2 regions of the Arthrobacter sp. TmT3-37 genome follow, and region 1 is predicted to be linked to the other one. Evidence: predicted binding sites of a transcription regulator. Region 1 holds the regulator's gene; the other holds the start of a gene.
The links. The regulator LexA, encoded in region 1, represses DNA repair genes until DNA is damaged. The targets are predictions, from matches to a motif close to TCGAACANNTGTTCGA.

Region 1 (7,398 bases):
TCCGGCGACCACCTCCTCGTGCAGGCCGGCACCGGGACGGGCAAGTCCCTGGCCTACCTCGTGCCTCTCCTCGCGCATGCCCTGGAGAGCGACCGTCCGTCGGTCGTCTCGACGGCGACGCTCGCCCTGCAGGCGCAGATCGTGGGGCGGGACCTCCCGCGCCTGTTGGACGCGGTGCGGCCCGCGCTCGCACGCCCGGTCGACGTCGCGCTCCTCAAGGGCCGCTCGAACTACGTCTGCCTGCACAAGACCGGCGGGGGATTTCCCGAGGAGGACGCCCCGGACGCCCTGTTCAGCCTGGGCGAGGACGCTGCCCCCCATCCTTCCCCTGCCGGCGGTGGAGCCCCCGCATCGGCCCTCGGGAGGGACGTGGTGCGTCTCCGCGAGTGGGCGGAGGAGACGACGACGGGTGACCGCGACGACCTCGTGCCCGGCGTGAGCGACCGCGCGTGGCGCCAGGTCTCCGTCTCCAGCATGGAGTGCCTCGGCGCTGCCCGCTGTCCTGTCGCCCAGGAGTGCTTCAGCGAGAAGGCCCGGGCCGCCGCGGCCGACGCCGACATCATCATCACCAACCACGCCATGCTCGCGATCAGCGCCTTCGAGGGCATCGCCGTGCTCCCCGAATACGACGTCGTGGTGATCGACGAGGCCCATGAACTCCACGACCGGGTGACGGGCGCCGTGTCCGGACAGCTGTCCGCCTCGATGGTGATGGCCGCGGCGGCCGCCCTGCGGCGCCACGCCTCCATCAGCACCGGCGCCCTCGACACCGCGGCCGCAGCGTTCGAGGCCTCCGCCGAGCTCATCCCGTCCGGCCTGCTGCCCGGCGGCCTGCCGGACGATCTCGAACAGTCGCTGGCGCAGGTCCGCGACGCGGCGCGGGCCGCCCTGTCCGACACGAAGACGGACGGCAAATCGAAGGCCGACGCCGACGGTGGCCGGCAGGTCGCCCGCTCGAGGACGACGCTGGTCTTCGAGCTGGCCGAGCGCATCCTCGCGGCACCGGATCTCAACGAAGTGGTCTGGGCATCCCGCCCGAGCACCTTCACACCGGGTGCGGGCTATGCGCAGCCCGACGAGAGTGCACCGGCGACCCTGAACGTCGCCCCGCTCTCGGTGGCGGGACGGCTGCGGGAAGGCCTCTTCGAGGACCACACCGTGATCCTGACGTCGGCGACGCTCGCCATCGGCTCGGAGTTCGGTCCGGTGGCGGGGTCGTTGGGCCTCAGTGGTCCCGGTGCGCCCGCTTGGACCGGCGTGGACGTCGGGAGCCCCTTCGACTATCCGCGCCAGGGCGTCCTCTACGTGGCGAAGGACCTGCCCAAACCCGAGCGGGGCACGTCGGACGCCCAGCTGGACGAGCTGCTGGTCCTGCTCAGGGCCTCACGCGGGGGCGCTCTCGGCCTCTTCTCGTCCAAACGGGCCGCCGAGGAGGCGGCCGAGGCGCTCCGACCGAAGGTCGACTTCGAGATCCTGTGCCAGGGGGAGTCCTCCCTCAGCGCACTGGTCACGCAGTTCGCCGACGAGCCCGACACCTGCCTGTTCGGGACCATGTCGCTGTGGCAGGGTGTCGATGTCCCAGGGGCGTCGTGCCGGCTGGTGGTGATCGACCGCATCCCGTTCCCCCGACCCGACGATCCCCTGATGACGGCCCGGACGAGGGCCGTCGCGCGGAACGGTGGCAACGGATTCATGAGTGTCTCCGCCACCCACGCGGCCGTGCGGCTCGCCCAGGGAGCGGGTCGCCTCATCCGGGCGGCGGGAGACAGGGGAGTGGTGGCAGTGCTGGACAGCCGCCTCGCCACCGCACGGTACGGCGGGTTCCTCCGGGCGGCCCTGCCGCCCTTCTGGGCGACCACCGACCGCGCCACGGTCACGGGCATCCTCGAACGCCTCTCGGGCCGCTGACGCCCGTCCCGCCGTATCCGCAGGCCTCCTGGAGGGCGCCCGGTAGGTTCGCCTGCGACGTCGGCGCCGGGAGGGACTCCGAAGCGCTCGGCGGCGTCGCCGACGACGCGCCGGAGCGCCTCCTAGAGGGCGCGCATCACCGAGACGACCTTGCCCATGATGCTGGCGTGGTCGCCCAGGATCGGCTCGTAGCGCGTGTTCTGCGGCAGGAGCCACGTGTGCCCGTCACGCTGGCGGAAGGTCTTCACGGTGGCCTCGTCGTCGAGCAGCGCCGCGACGATGTCGCCGTTCTGGGCGCTCTGCTGCCGCCGCACCACGACCCAGTCGCCGTCGCAGATCGCGGCATCCACCATCGAGTCCCCGGAGACCCTGAGCATGAAGAGGTCCCCGTGCCCGACGAGCTGGCGCGGCAGGGGCATGACGTCCTCCACGACCTGATCGGCGAGGATGGGCCCGCCTGCCGCGATGCGGCCGACGAGCGGCACGAGGGCGGTGTCGACGGCGATCTGGTGCTCGCCCGCAGGCTTGCGGTCCGTCGGGGAGGCGCCGGCGGACACCGGCTCCGACGCGAGCGTCAGGGGCAGCAGCACCTCCATGGCGCGAGGACGCTTCGGGTCCCGTCGCAGGTAGCCGAGCCGTTCCAGCTGGGAGAGCTGGTGCGTCACGCTCGACAGACTGGCCAGCCCGACAGTGTCGCCGATCTCCCGCATGGAGGGCGGGTAGCCCTTGTCGGCGATCGAGCGCTGGATGGTCTCGAGGATGGTCAGCTGGCGCGCCGTCAGCCCCTTCGACACGGAACGGCCCCTCGGGCGTCCCCGCCCGGCCGAGAGGGGCACGGCATCGGTGGGGACGTCGGCGATGTTCGATTCCTGCCGCGCTGCCGGTGTTGGTTCCACCACTGGTGTGCCTTTCGCCTGGGACTGCGCATCCCGTCGTGTCCGCCGTGCGGCTCCCGCGCAGTGGGAGCCGTTTCTGTCAGTGGCGGATGGTTGTCTTGGGACCATCACCGGCAGGCCTGCGGCTCAGGAGCAGGACACGCCGGTGATAGACCGTGCTGTTCACGCTAGGCCAGTCCGGGGCGGTTTTCAAACATATGTTCGAGCGAGTCTCGACAAGCATCGTCCGTAGATGCTAGAAATAAGCGCAGCTGAATTAGAACGTGTGTTCGAAACACGCTGCGTTTCCACACGGAACATTCGAAGGGAAAGAGGTAGGCCGATGACAGAGGCACCAGCACCGCAGGGCAGTACGGCGTTGGCACTGGCACCCGCCCGGCCGGGGGTCCACCTCCGGCTCGTCGCGGCTCCTTCGACTCCCGCGCCGGCTTCCACGTCGGCTTCCACGTCGGCGGGGGAGCACCAGCACTCGCCGCGGGAACCGGAGCGCCCGCTGACCCTCACCCGGCGGGGGCGGTTGCTCCTCGTTGGCCTGCCGATCGCGCTGGGCGTCGCCGCCCTGATCCTCCTCGGGGCCTTCCTGACCTCGCAGGCCCAGGCCGGGGAATCGGCTCCCGTCTCCTCGTCCGTCGTCGACGTCAACGTGGCCGCGGGCGAGACCCTGTGGGACCTCGCCGTGCGGTACGCCCCCGATCGCGACCCGCGCGACGTCGTCACGGAGATGGTAGAGCTCAACAATCTCCGCTCGTCCGTCGTCCAGGCCGGCCAGAGTATCTCCATACCGGCCGAGGGCTAGCCCCCGGTCCCGCATCGGTTCCCGCCCTGCCGGGCAGGGCCGGTCCAGGCACCTGACGCGCAGCATTCGCTGCGAGGGCCGCCATCGCTTAAACTTGAACGGTGCCCTCCTCCGTCGATGCCCTGGCAAACCTCCCCCTGCGCGATGACCTCGTCGGGCTGCACCCCTACGGTGCACCGCAGCTCGATGTGCCGATCCTGCTGAACGTCAACGAGAACACCCACGGTGTACCGGCGGACGTGCATGCAGCCATCGTCCAGGCCGTCGCCGAAGCCACCACGGGCCTGAACCGGTACCCGGACCGCGAGTTCACCGAGCTGCGGAAGAACCTCGCCGACTACATCGGGCACGGGCTGACGCCCGAGCATCTCTGGGCGGCCAACGGGTCGAACGAGGTCCTGCAGCAGGTCCTCCAGGCCTTCGGCGGGCCGGGACGCACGGCGATCGGCTTCCCGCCGACGTACTCGATGTACCCGCTGCTCGCCAGCGGGACGGGAACCCGCTACATCACCGCCGAGCGCGGGTCCGCCTATTCGATGACGCCGGACGCGACAGCCCGCGCCATCCGGTCCTCGGGTGCGAACGTCGTCTTCCTGTGCTCTCCCAACAACCCCACCGGCACGGCACTGGGGCTCGACGTCGTCGAGGCCGCGTACGAGGCCGGCGAGGACGCGCGGGCCATCATCATCGTGGACGAGGCGTACGGCGAGTTCGCCCAGCAGGGGACACCGAGCGCGCTCACGCTGCTCCCCGGCCGACCGCGCCTGCTGGTCTCGCGCACCATGAGCAAGGCCTTCGCCCTGGCGGGGGCGCGGCTGGGGTACCTCGCCGCCGCCCCGGAGGTCACCGACGCCCTCCGGCTGGTCCGCCTTCCGTACCACCTGTCGGCCATCACGCAGGCGGCGGCCAACGCCGCACTCACCCACGCAGAGACGCTGCTGTCCAATGTCGAGGCCATCAAGGTGCAGCGCGACCGCATCGTGCGGGAACTCGAGGACCTCGGGCTCTCGCCGGCTCCGTCGGACGCCAATTTCGTCCTCTTCTCGGGCCTCGAGGATCCCCACCGGGTCTGGGAGGGCCTGCGGGACGCAGGCGTGCTCATCCGCGACGTCGGCATTCCCGGCTCCCTGCGCGTCACCGCCGGAACAGAGCGGGAGACCACGGTGTTCCTCACAGCGTTGAAGAAGCTGCTGTAGCCGGTACCGCGGCGCCCCGCCCGGCCCGGTCCTCCTAGACTTGAAGGGTTCGGAGCGCCGCATCCTCCCGGCCCCGCGCCACCAGCCCTCCCGACCACTGCCGATCAGCGCCCGGCCGACCGCCGGCGCACAGAAGGAATGCAATGACAGTTGATGCCGCCAGCGGCCGTACGGCCCGCATCGAGCGCGTCACGAGTGAGTCCAGCGTGCTCGTGGAACTCGACCTCGACGGCACGGGCGTGTCCTCGATCGACACCACCGTGCCGTTCTACGACCACATGCTCACCGCCCTGTCGAAGCACTCCCTGATCGACCTCACCATCAGGTCCTCCGGTGACACCCACATCGACGTCCACCACACGGTCGAGGACACGGCGATCGCGATCGGCGAGGGCCTCCGTCAGGCCCTGGGCACGAAGGCGGGCATCCGCCGTTTCGGCGAGGCCACGGTGCCGCTGGACGAGGCCCTCGCCAACGCCGTCGTCGACATCTCCGGACGGCCCTTCCTGGTGCACGGGGGAGAACCCGCCGGGCAGGAGTACCACCTCATCGGCGGGCACTTCACCGGATCCCTCACGCGCCACGTCCTCGAAGCGATCGCGCTGCACGCCCAGATCTGCCTCCACGTGACCGTCCTCGCGGGCCGCGATCCGCACCACATCGTCGAGGCCCAGTTCAAGGCCCTGGCCCGGGCGCTGCGTGCAGCCGTCGAACCCGACCCCCGCGTCGAGGGCATCCCGTCCACGAAGGGGGCGCTATGACCGCGCGCACCGTCACCGTGCTCGACTACGGGTCGGGCAATGTCCGCTCCGTCGTCCGCGCCCTCGAGCACGTCGGCGCCGAGGTGGTGCTGAGCGCCGAGCCGGACGACGTCCTGAACGCGTCCGGACTGCTCGTGCCGGGCGTCGGCGCGTTCGCGGCCGTGATGAAGGGACTCAAGGATGTCGACGCCCTGCGGATGATCGGCCGCCGCGTCGCGGGCGGGCGTCCCGTCCTCGGCATCTGCGTGGGCCTCCAGGTGCTCTTCGACGAAGGAGTCGAACACGGTGTGCGGACGCCGGGCATGGGCGAATGGCCGGGGACCGTGGAACGGCTGAAGGCGGACGTCGTGCCGCACATGGGCTGGAACACGGTGGACGCACCGGAGGACACCGTCCTGTTCGACGGCATCGCCGACGAGCGGTTCTACTTCGTGCACTCGTACGGCGTCCAGGACTGGTCCTTCGACGTCAACCAGCCCGCCATGAGGCCGCCGCAGGTCACCTGGTCCGACCACGGCGGGCGCTTCATCGCGGCCGTCGAGAACGGGCCCCTCAGCGCCACGCAGTTCCACCCGGAGAAGTCCGGTGACGCGGGCGCCCAGCTCCTGCGCAACTGGATCGAGAGCCTGCGGTGAGCCGGTGCTGAGCCTCGTGCTCATGGGAGCCGCCGGCGTCCTCATCGGAGGTGCCTACTCCCTCCGGAGCCAGGAGTTCCCGCGCTGGGTGTGGATCGCCTTCCTGGTGCTGGCGGGGCTCTCGCTGCTCGCCGCCTACCTGTTCACCCTGCCCGGCGACTAGCCGCAGCACCCTGTCCAGACCGACCGTCCCGACCCAGCGGCCCGCGCCGCGCGTACGAAAGCAGCCAAGCAGACGATGAGCCCCTTCTCCGAATCACCCACGCTCGAACTCCTCCCCGCCGTCGACGTCGCGGACGGCCAGGCCGTCCGCCTGGTGCAGGGCGAGGCGGGCAGCGAGACCAGCTACGGGGACCCGCTCGACGCGGCGCTCGCCTGGCAGGAGGACGGCGCCGAGTGGGTGCACCTCGTGGACCTGGACGCGGCCTTCGGGCGCGGCTCGAACCGGGAGCTGCTCGAGCGTGTCGTGAAGCACCTGGACATCAAGGTGGAGCTCTCGGGGGGCATCCGCGACGACGAATCGCTGGACGCCGCACTGGAACTGGGTGCCACGCGTGTAAACCTCGGCACGGCCGCGCTCGAGAACCCCGAGTGGACCGAGCTGGCCATCGCCCGCTACGGGGACGCCGTCGCCGTCGGCCTGGACGTCCGCGGCACCACGCTGGCCGCCCGCGGCTGGACGCAGGAGGGCGGAGACCTGTGGGAGGTCCTGCAGCGCCTCGAGGATGCCGGGTGCGCGCGGTACGTCGTGACCGACGTGACGAAGGACGGGACCCTCAGGGGCCCCAACATCGAACTCCTCAGGGAGGTCCTCGCGAAGACGACACGTCCCGTCGTCGCCTCGGGCGGTATCTCCAGCCTCGACGACATCGCAGCCCTCCGCGAGCTCGTGCCGCAGGGACTCGAGGGCGCGATCGTGGGCAAGGCCCTCTACGCCGGAGCCTTCACCCTGCCCCAGGCCCTGGACGTGGCAGGGCTGCCCGCCGCGGACGCGTGACCGGCAGGCAGCTGCCCGCGCACATCGCCGCCGCGCTGGCCGGCAACACCGCCGACTCCGCGGGACGGCCGTGGGCCGGGCGGGACCTGTCGGGACCCGACAATCCGCTGCACGCGTTCGACGACGACGACGGCGCGGCCGACGCGCGGCTCGCCGCCGCGGTGGCCGGACTCCTGGAGACGTCCGACCGGCCGGGACGGGGTGAACGG
Region 2 (7,398 bases), on a different contig from region 1:
GAACCGAGGGGACTGGCTCCCCTCGTAGGTCCTCGGCCCTCCGCCCGGGCGACGCACCGGACCCTTCCCCGCACCTCCGGGACCTCGCCGGTCAGGCCGCCGGTCAGGCCGGCGGGCTGTACAGCTGGAGGTCGTTGCCCTCGCTGTCCTTGAACGGCAGGATCCGGCCCCAGGGGTACTCGCTGATCTCCCCTTCGATCGACGCGCCACCGCGCGCGGCGATGCGCTGCACCTCGTCCTCGATGGAACCCTCGGGCGAGAAGCTGATGACGGCGCCACCGCCCGATCCGCCGTGGGTGTTCTCCCGGGCGTTGAGACCGATGGTCAGGCCACCGGCGTCTATCTCCGTCCAGTCGGTGTCCTGCATCGTCACGCTGAGACCGAGGGTGTCGCGGTAGAAGGCGACGGCCCTGTCCATGTCCTCGACGGGTACCCAGACTGCTGCAATTCCCTGTGCCATGGCGCTCCTTTCGCGGACCGCGTGCGGCGGTCCGACGGCTCGCGGGCCCTGACCGGGCCCGTCGCACCGAACGTTACCGGCACCACCCGCCGGGCTTCCCGGTCGGCCCGGGGCCTTGACGGGCCCGCCGGGATGCTGTCCCGGCTACCGCGGTCTCGCGCCGGCGTGCTGCCGGGCGAGCTCGGCCAGGGAGTCGTCGACGCCGTCGTCCTGGAACGAGCCGAACCGGCGTTCCGCGGCGGTGCGCAGCAGGAAGTCGGCGATCGCGGGATTCTTCGGCAGCAGGGAACCGTGGAGGTAGCTCGCCACGATGTTCCGATGGCGGGCGCCCTCGTGGTTCTCCTCCGCATTGTTGCCCGCCCCCTTGACCACTGTCGCCAGGGGCCTCAGTCCGCTCCCGAGGAAGGTCTGCCCGCTGTGGTTCTCGTAGCCGTGGATCTCCCCGAACTCGTCGCTCCGCGCGACGACGTTGCCGATCAACCGTTCGGTCCCGCCGCGTGTCTCCAGGTCGAGGACGCCGATGCCGGGGATGACGGTGCCGTCGTGCGTGCGGAAGACGTTGCCGAAGAGCTGGTAGAGGCCGCAGATGAGGAGCATCGGGGTGCCGTCCTCGGCCAGCTCCCGCAGGCGGGGGGCGATGGCCTGCAGATCGTCCTGGATCACGACCTGCCCGCTGTCCTGGCCGCCGCCGCCGACGATGATGTCGACGTCCTCCGGGAAGGCGTCCCCGGCGTTGTGCTCGAGGATCTCGGCCCCGTAGCCTCGCCACGCGAGGCGCTGCTTGAGGACGAGGACGTTCCCGTAGTCGCCGTAGATGTTCATCTCCCGCGGGTACAGCTGCAGGATGCGCAGGGAGCCCTTCGACGGATCGGCAGGGGCCTCCGTCAGCGAGCTCGCGGATGGGGCGTCACTCATCAGGAGACCACCTCGACCTTCGTGATCTTGGACAGTTCGCGGCGGACCGCGAGCATGGCGGTGTAGGTGCAGAAGATACGCTTCGGGCGCCCTGCCGACATCCGGACGAACTCCCTGAGCGCGTCGGTGATGTCGGGCTCGACGGCGCCGACCCGGACGTCGTCGTACTTGAGCCGGAGCGCCATGTCGTAGGCGCGGACGCCGCTGACGACGTCCACGCCGCCGAGGCCCAGGGAGTCGAAGTCGACGTCCCACAGCCAGGACATGTCGCGGCCGTCGGCGTAGTTGTCGTTGATGGCGATCATGGTCGCGCAGCCGGCGGGGTCGAAGGACTTCAGCCCCAGCCGGAAACCGCTCGGGTTCTTGACGAGCACCAGTTCGAGCGCCTGCCCGTCGACCACGAGGCTCTCCCCGCGACCGAAGGCGGGTTCGACGGCGGCCAGCGACGAGAACAATCTCGCGGTGTCGGCCGTCCCGCCCAGGACCGCCCGGGCCGCCGCGAGGGCCGCCGCAGCGTTGAAGATGTTGTAGACGCCGCGGAGGCGGAGGTCGGTCCGGGTGGTCGTACCCGCGACCTCGAACTCCGCCGAGTTCCCGTCCACCGAGCGCAGCACCACGTCCGCGGGCAGGGCCGACGCCGGCGCGGTGCACTCGGCACCGCGCAGTTCGTCGTCGTTGGGAAAGGTGCTCCTCAGCGACGCGTCGAGGCCGAAGTAGACGACCTCGGTCGCCGGTACGGACGAGGCGAGGCCCGCGACGCGGGGGTCCTCACGGTTGAGGACGACGGTCCCCGTGGTGGCGAGGGCGATGCGCTCGAGCAGGCGTGTCGTGGCATCGATCTCGCCGAAGCGGTCGAGCTGGTCGCGGAGGACGTTCAGGAGCAGCGAGTGCCGGGGTGGGACGAGCTTCACGAAGTGCACGGCGTGCGCCTCGTCGAGCTCGAGCACGGCGACGTCGGCCTTCAGGCGTCCACGCCAGTCGACTTCGCCGAGCAGCGCGGCGGCGACGCCGCGGGTGAAGTTGCTGCCCGTCCGGTTGGTGAAGACGCTCAGGCCCTGGCCCTCGAGCAGCTCGACGACCATCTTGGTGGTGGTGGTCTTGCCGTTCGTCCCGCTCACGACGACGACGCCGTGGGGGAGGCCGGAGAGCGCCCGGCCCATGAAGCCGGGGTCGAGGCGCTCGACCACGAGGCCGGGGAACGCGGAGCCGCCGCCGCGCAGGCGCGAAGCGACGCGCACGGCCTTGCCCACGAGGACTGGAAGGGGATTCATGGCTACAAATTATCGCAGGCCGGCCCGCCTTCCCGGGACGCGGCGGGGAGGCGCTGCTCACGCCGGCCCTCCGGCGGCGGCAGGACGGTGCCGGCGACCTAGAATTGAGGGATGACCTCCCCGTCCTTCTCGGCCCCCCTGCCCACGTCGGGCGCCGCTCCGTCCGCCGCCTCCGACCACGCCACGGTCCGCGCTGCCGCCGGTACGACGACGGTCCGCACGGACGTCGTCGTCGGAGTGCTCGCGGTCCAGGGTGACGTGCGCGAGCACATCGCGACCGTCACCTCGCTGGGCGGGCGCGCCGTGCCCGTCCGGCGGCCCTCGGAACTCGCAGCGATCGACGGCCTGATCATCCCCGGCGGCGAGTCCACGACGATGGACAAGCTCACCCGCACCTTCGGCCTGGCGGACCCGCTGCGGGACCTCATCGCCGGCGGCCTGCCCGTCTACGGCTCGTGCGCCGGCATGATCCTGCTGTCCGACGTCATCGCCGATCCATCGGTGGACCGGCTCGGCAATCCGCAGCAGACGCTCGGCGGGCTCGACATGGTGGTGCGGCGCAACGCCTTCGGCCGCCAGCGGGAGTCCTTCGAGACCGACCTCGCCTTCGCGGGCCTCGCAACGACCGGCAGTGCTGCGGGAGGCGACCCCGTGCGGGCCGTCTTCATCCGCGCGCCGTGGGTGGAGAAGGTGGGCGACGGCGTCGAGGTGCTCGCGCAGGTGCCCGCCGGGCAGGCTCCACAGCCGGGCCCGGCCGCCGGCACGTCCACCAGCCCGGGCGGGGCGGCGGGGGACGATGGTGCCGGCGGGGCGTCCGAGTTGGAGCCGGTCGCTAGAATTGTCGCAGTGCGTTCAGGGAACCTGCTGGCCACGAGCTTCCATCCGGAGGTCACGGGGGAGCGGCGGGTCCACGAACTGTTTATTCGGATGATCAGAGGAGAAGCATAAGCATGTCGGGGCACTCCAAGTGGGCAACCACCAAGCACAAGAAGGCGGCGATCGACGCCAAGCGCGCGAAGTCCTTCGCCAAGCTGATCAAGAACATCGAGGTCGCCGCGCGGGCCGGCGGGGCCGACGTCGCGGGTAACCCCGGCCTCGAGCTGGCCGTGTCGAAGGCGAAGAAGACCTCCGTGCCGATCGACAACATCAACCGTGCCGTGAAGCGCGGCGCCGGCCTGCTCGGCGAGGCCGTCGACTACCAGACCATCATGTACGAGGCCCGTGGGCCCCAGGGCTCGGCCCTGCTCATCGAGTGCCTCACGGACAACAAGAACCGCGCGGCCTCCGAGGTGCGCCTCGGGATCAGCCGCAACGGCGGGACCATCGCGGATCCCGGTTCCGTGGCGTACCTGTTCGCGCGCAAGGGCGTCGTCACGCTGCCGAAGAACGGACTCACCGAGGACGAGCTGCTGCTGTCGGTCCTCGACGCGGGAGCGGACGAGGTCAAGGAGTCCACCGACACCTTCGAGATCGTCTCCGACCCGCAGGACCTCCGGGCCGTGGTGGCGGCGCTCGATGAGAGCGGCATCGAGTACGAGACCGACGAGGTCGAGTTCGTGCCGTCGATGCAGGTGGACCTCGACGCCGACGGCGGCCGCAAGTTCCTCAAGCTCGTGGACGCCCTGGAGGAGCTCGACGACGTCCAGAACGTCTACTCGAACGCCAACCTCTCGGACGACGTCCTGGGTGAGCTCGAGAACGACGACTGACATCGCACCGCTCGGCATCGCAGGACCGGTGACACCGTGACGTACCGCGTCATGGGCGTGGACCCGGGGCTGACGCGCTGCGGCCTCGCCGTCGTCGACATCGAGCCGAACCGGCGCTCGACGCTCGTCGCCGTCGGCGTCGTCGGTACGGAGGCGGGCAGGAGCCTCGACGAGCGGCTCCTGGTCATCTCGGAGGCCGTCGACTCGTGGCTGGACCTGCACGAACCGCAGGCCCTCGCCGTCGAGCGCGTGTTCAGCGGAACCAACATCAGTACCGTCATGGGTACCGCGCAGGCGTCCGGGGTCGTCATCGTGGCCGCCGCGCGCCGGGGCATCCCGGTGGCCCTCCACACGCCCACCGAGGTCAAGGCCGCCGTCACGGGGAACGGGCAGGCGGACAAGGTCGCCGTCACGAAGATGGTGACCAAGATCCTGCGCCTGGAGACCGCGCCGAAGCCGGCCGACGCCGCCGACGCGCTCGCGCTCGCGATCACGCACGCCTGGCGGAGGGGAGTGGGCCTGCAGGGTGCTGCGGCGTCCGGCGGGTCCGTCACGCCCGCCCAGCGGATCTGGGCCGAGGCGGAAGCCCGCGCCCGACGTCGCTAGCCGGTCCGGGCCTACGCTGCCCGAACCCCGGCACGGTGCCTCGATCGCCGTCGACCGGCCCTGCAGCCGCTCCGCACCGGAGCGGATACGCCCTTCCCGGTGTGGCGGGGTCGCCCCTGCGCGGAGAGGCCGGTACGGTTGACGATTAGAACGTATGTTCGACGCCGGGTGACAGCCCGGCCTGCCCCTTCCCACTCGTGCCCCTGGAGACCCTCATGATCAGTTCCCTGCGCGGGACAGTGACCCACGTGGGCCTGCACTCCGCCGTTATCGACGTCAACGGCTTCGGCATGCAGGTCCAGGCCACGCCGCAGACCCTTGCCGGGCTGCGCGTCGGGGCCGAGGCGACGGTCGCCACCGCGATGATCGTGCGCGAGGATTCCATGACGCTCTTCGGTTTCGAGGACGCCGATCAGCGCGAGGTCTTCGAGACCCTCCTGGCGGTCAGCGGCGTGGGCCCCCGCCTCGCCCTCGCCGTCCTCGCCGTCCACGCACCGGACGCGATCCGGGTGGCTGCGTCCTCGGGCGACGACAAGGCGTTCAGCAAGGTGCCCGGCATCGGCCCCAAGGGTGCGCGGCGCATCGTGCTCGAACTCGCCGGGAAGCTCGTACCCCTGGAGTCGAAGCCGGGCGTCTCCCAGCAGACGTGGCAGGGCCAGGTGCTCACGGCCATGATGGGGCTCGGCTGGTCCGAGAAGGACGCCGGGGCCGCCATCGACGCGGCCGTCGCGGAGGCACCGGAGGTCGCCGAGACGGGTGACGTGGGCCAGATCCTGAAACTCACCCTGCGTCGCCTCGGCCAGGACGGCGCGCGCAGCTCGGCCCGGACGAAGGTCGGGTCATGACGGACAGCCACCCCGAGGACGCCCCGCTCGTCGCGCCGGCGGCCGACCCCGAGGACAGGGCGGTGGAGGCGGCCCTGCGGCCGAAGAACCTCGACGACTTCGTCGGTCAGAAGCGGGTACGGCGGCAACTCTCGCTCGTCCTGGAGGCCTCGCGCCTGCGCGGGCGCAGCGCCGACCACGTCCTGCTCTCCGGCCCTCCCGGACTCGGGAAGACGACGCTCGCCATGATCATCGCCGCGGAGATGAACGCACCGCTGCGCATCACCTCCGGGCCCGCGATCCAGCACGCCGGTGACCTCGCCGCGATCCTCTCGTCCCTGACGGACGGGGAGGTCCTGTTCCTCGACGAGATCCACCGCATGTCGCGGCCCGCCGAGGAGATGCTCTACATGGCCATGGAGGACTTCCGCGTGGACATCATCGTGGGCAAGGGCCCCGGGGCCACCGCGATCCCGCTGGAGCTGCCGCCGTTCACGCTCGTCGGCGCGACCACCCGCGCCGGGCTGCTGCCCGGACCCCTCCGCGACCGGTTCGGATTCACCGGCCACCTCGAGTTCTACTCGACCGGGGAGCTCGAGCTGGTGCTCCGCCGCTCGGCGATGCTCATGGACATGAAGGTGAACTCCGCCGCCTTCGCCGAGATCGCCGGGCGTTCACGGGGGACGCCCCGTATCGCGAACCGGTTGCTCCGACGCGTGCGGGACTGGGCGCTCGTTCATGGCATCGACCTCATCGACGCGCGGTCAGCCAGTGCAGCCCTCGACATGTACGAGGTGGACGCCAGGGGCCTGGACCGGCTGGACCGGTCCGTCCTGACAGCGCTGATCACCAAGTTCAACGGCGGTCCCGTGGGGCTGTCGACCCTCGCCATCGCGGTGGGGGAGGAACCGGAGACGGTGGAGACCGTCGCCGAGCCGTACCTGGTCCGTGAGGGCATGCTGGGGCGCACTCCGCGGGGCAGGATCGCGACGGCGGCAGCGTGGAAGCATCTGGGCCTGGAGATGCCCGCGAACGTGGCCGCGGCCATGCCGGAGGACCTGTTCTCCGTGGCGCCGGACACCCTCCTCGGAGCGGAATCGGGCCTTGACGGCTGGAGCCGGCCGGACTCCTGACGAGGAGACGCCCAGCTTTCCCCTTTACACTGGTGTCTTCGAATGTGTGCCGGGGCACAGTCCTGCCGCCCACACCTCCAGTCCCAGGAACGGAAATTCCCAGTGCTCGCACATGTAGTCGCCCAGACCACCTCCGGAGATGCCCCTCCCTTCGACATCTTCTCCCTCCTGCTGCCGCTGGCGCTGGCATTCCTGATCTTCACCATGTTCCGCAGGCAGCGGAAGACGCAGCAGCAGGTGAAGGAGATGCGGACGCAGATGGAGCCCGGCACCGAGGTCATGACCCAGTTCGGCCTCTACGGGACGATCGTCTCGATCGACCAGGAGAACAACAAGGCCGTCCTCGAACTGTCGCCCGGGAACACCGCCACGGTGCACACCCAGGCCCTCTCCAAGGTCGTCACGCAGGAACCGACCGTCGCCCATGACGCGGACGCCACGGCGGACCGCGGCGATCTCGACGCCTACGACGGCGCCGCG

Region 2: ruvA (Holliday junction branch migration protein RuvA) is a predicted target of LexA. The motif match lies at 5,108-5,123, and genes of this name have one in related genera.

Annotation. Positions count from the first base shown of each region.
Region 1 is NZ_JBTNDU010000013.1:66,888-74,285, forward strand. It holds gene ACX80U_RS14705 (ATP-dependent DNA helicase) at 1-1,908, shown strand, start outside; gene lexA (transcriptional repressor LexA) at 2,031-2,744, opposite strand; gene ACX80U_RS14715 (LysM peptidoglycan-binding domain-containing protein) at 3,127-3,600, shown strand; gene ACX80U_RS14720 (histidinol-phosphate transaminase) at 3,702-4,796, shown strand; gene hisB (imidazoleglycerol-phosphate dehydratase HisB) at 4,940-5,557, shown strand; gene hisH (imidazole glycerol phosphate synthase subunit HisH) at 5,554-6,192, shown strand; gene ACX80U_RS14735 (hypothetical protein) at 6,197-6,355, shown strand; gene priA (bifunctional 1-(5-phosphoribosyl)-5-((5-phosphoribosylamino)methylideneamino)imidazole-4-carboxamide isomerase/phosphoribosylanthranilate isomerase PriA) at 6,431-7,189, shown strand; gene ACX80U_RS14745 (SseB family protein) at 7,186-7,398, shown strand, end outside.
Region 2 is NZ_JBTNDU010000003.1:272,810-280,207, forward strand. It holds gene ACX80U_RS06320 (VOC family protein) at 1-28, shown strand, start outside; gene ACX80U_RS06325 (VOC family protein) at 104-460, opposite strand; gene ACX80U_RS06330 (type 1 glutamine amidotransferase) at 605-1,375, opposite strand; gene ACX80U_RS06335 (DUF1727 domain-containing protein) at 1,375-2,646, opposite strand; gene pdxT (pyridoxal 5'-phosphate synthase glutaminase subunit PdxT) at 2,758-3,594, shown strand; gene ACX80U_RS06345 (YebC/PmpR family DNA-binding transcriptional regulator) at 3,597-4,355, shown strand; gene ruvC (crossover junction endodeoxyribonuclease RuvC) at 4,392-4,961, shown strand; gene ruvA (Holliday junction branch migration protein RuvA) at 5,177-5,806, shown strand; gene ruvB (Holliday junction branch migration DNA helicase RuvB) at 5,803-6,918, shown strand; gene yajC (preprotein translocase subunit YajC) at 7,021-7,398, shown strand, end outside.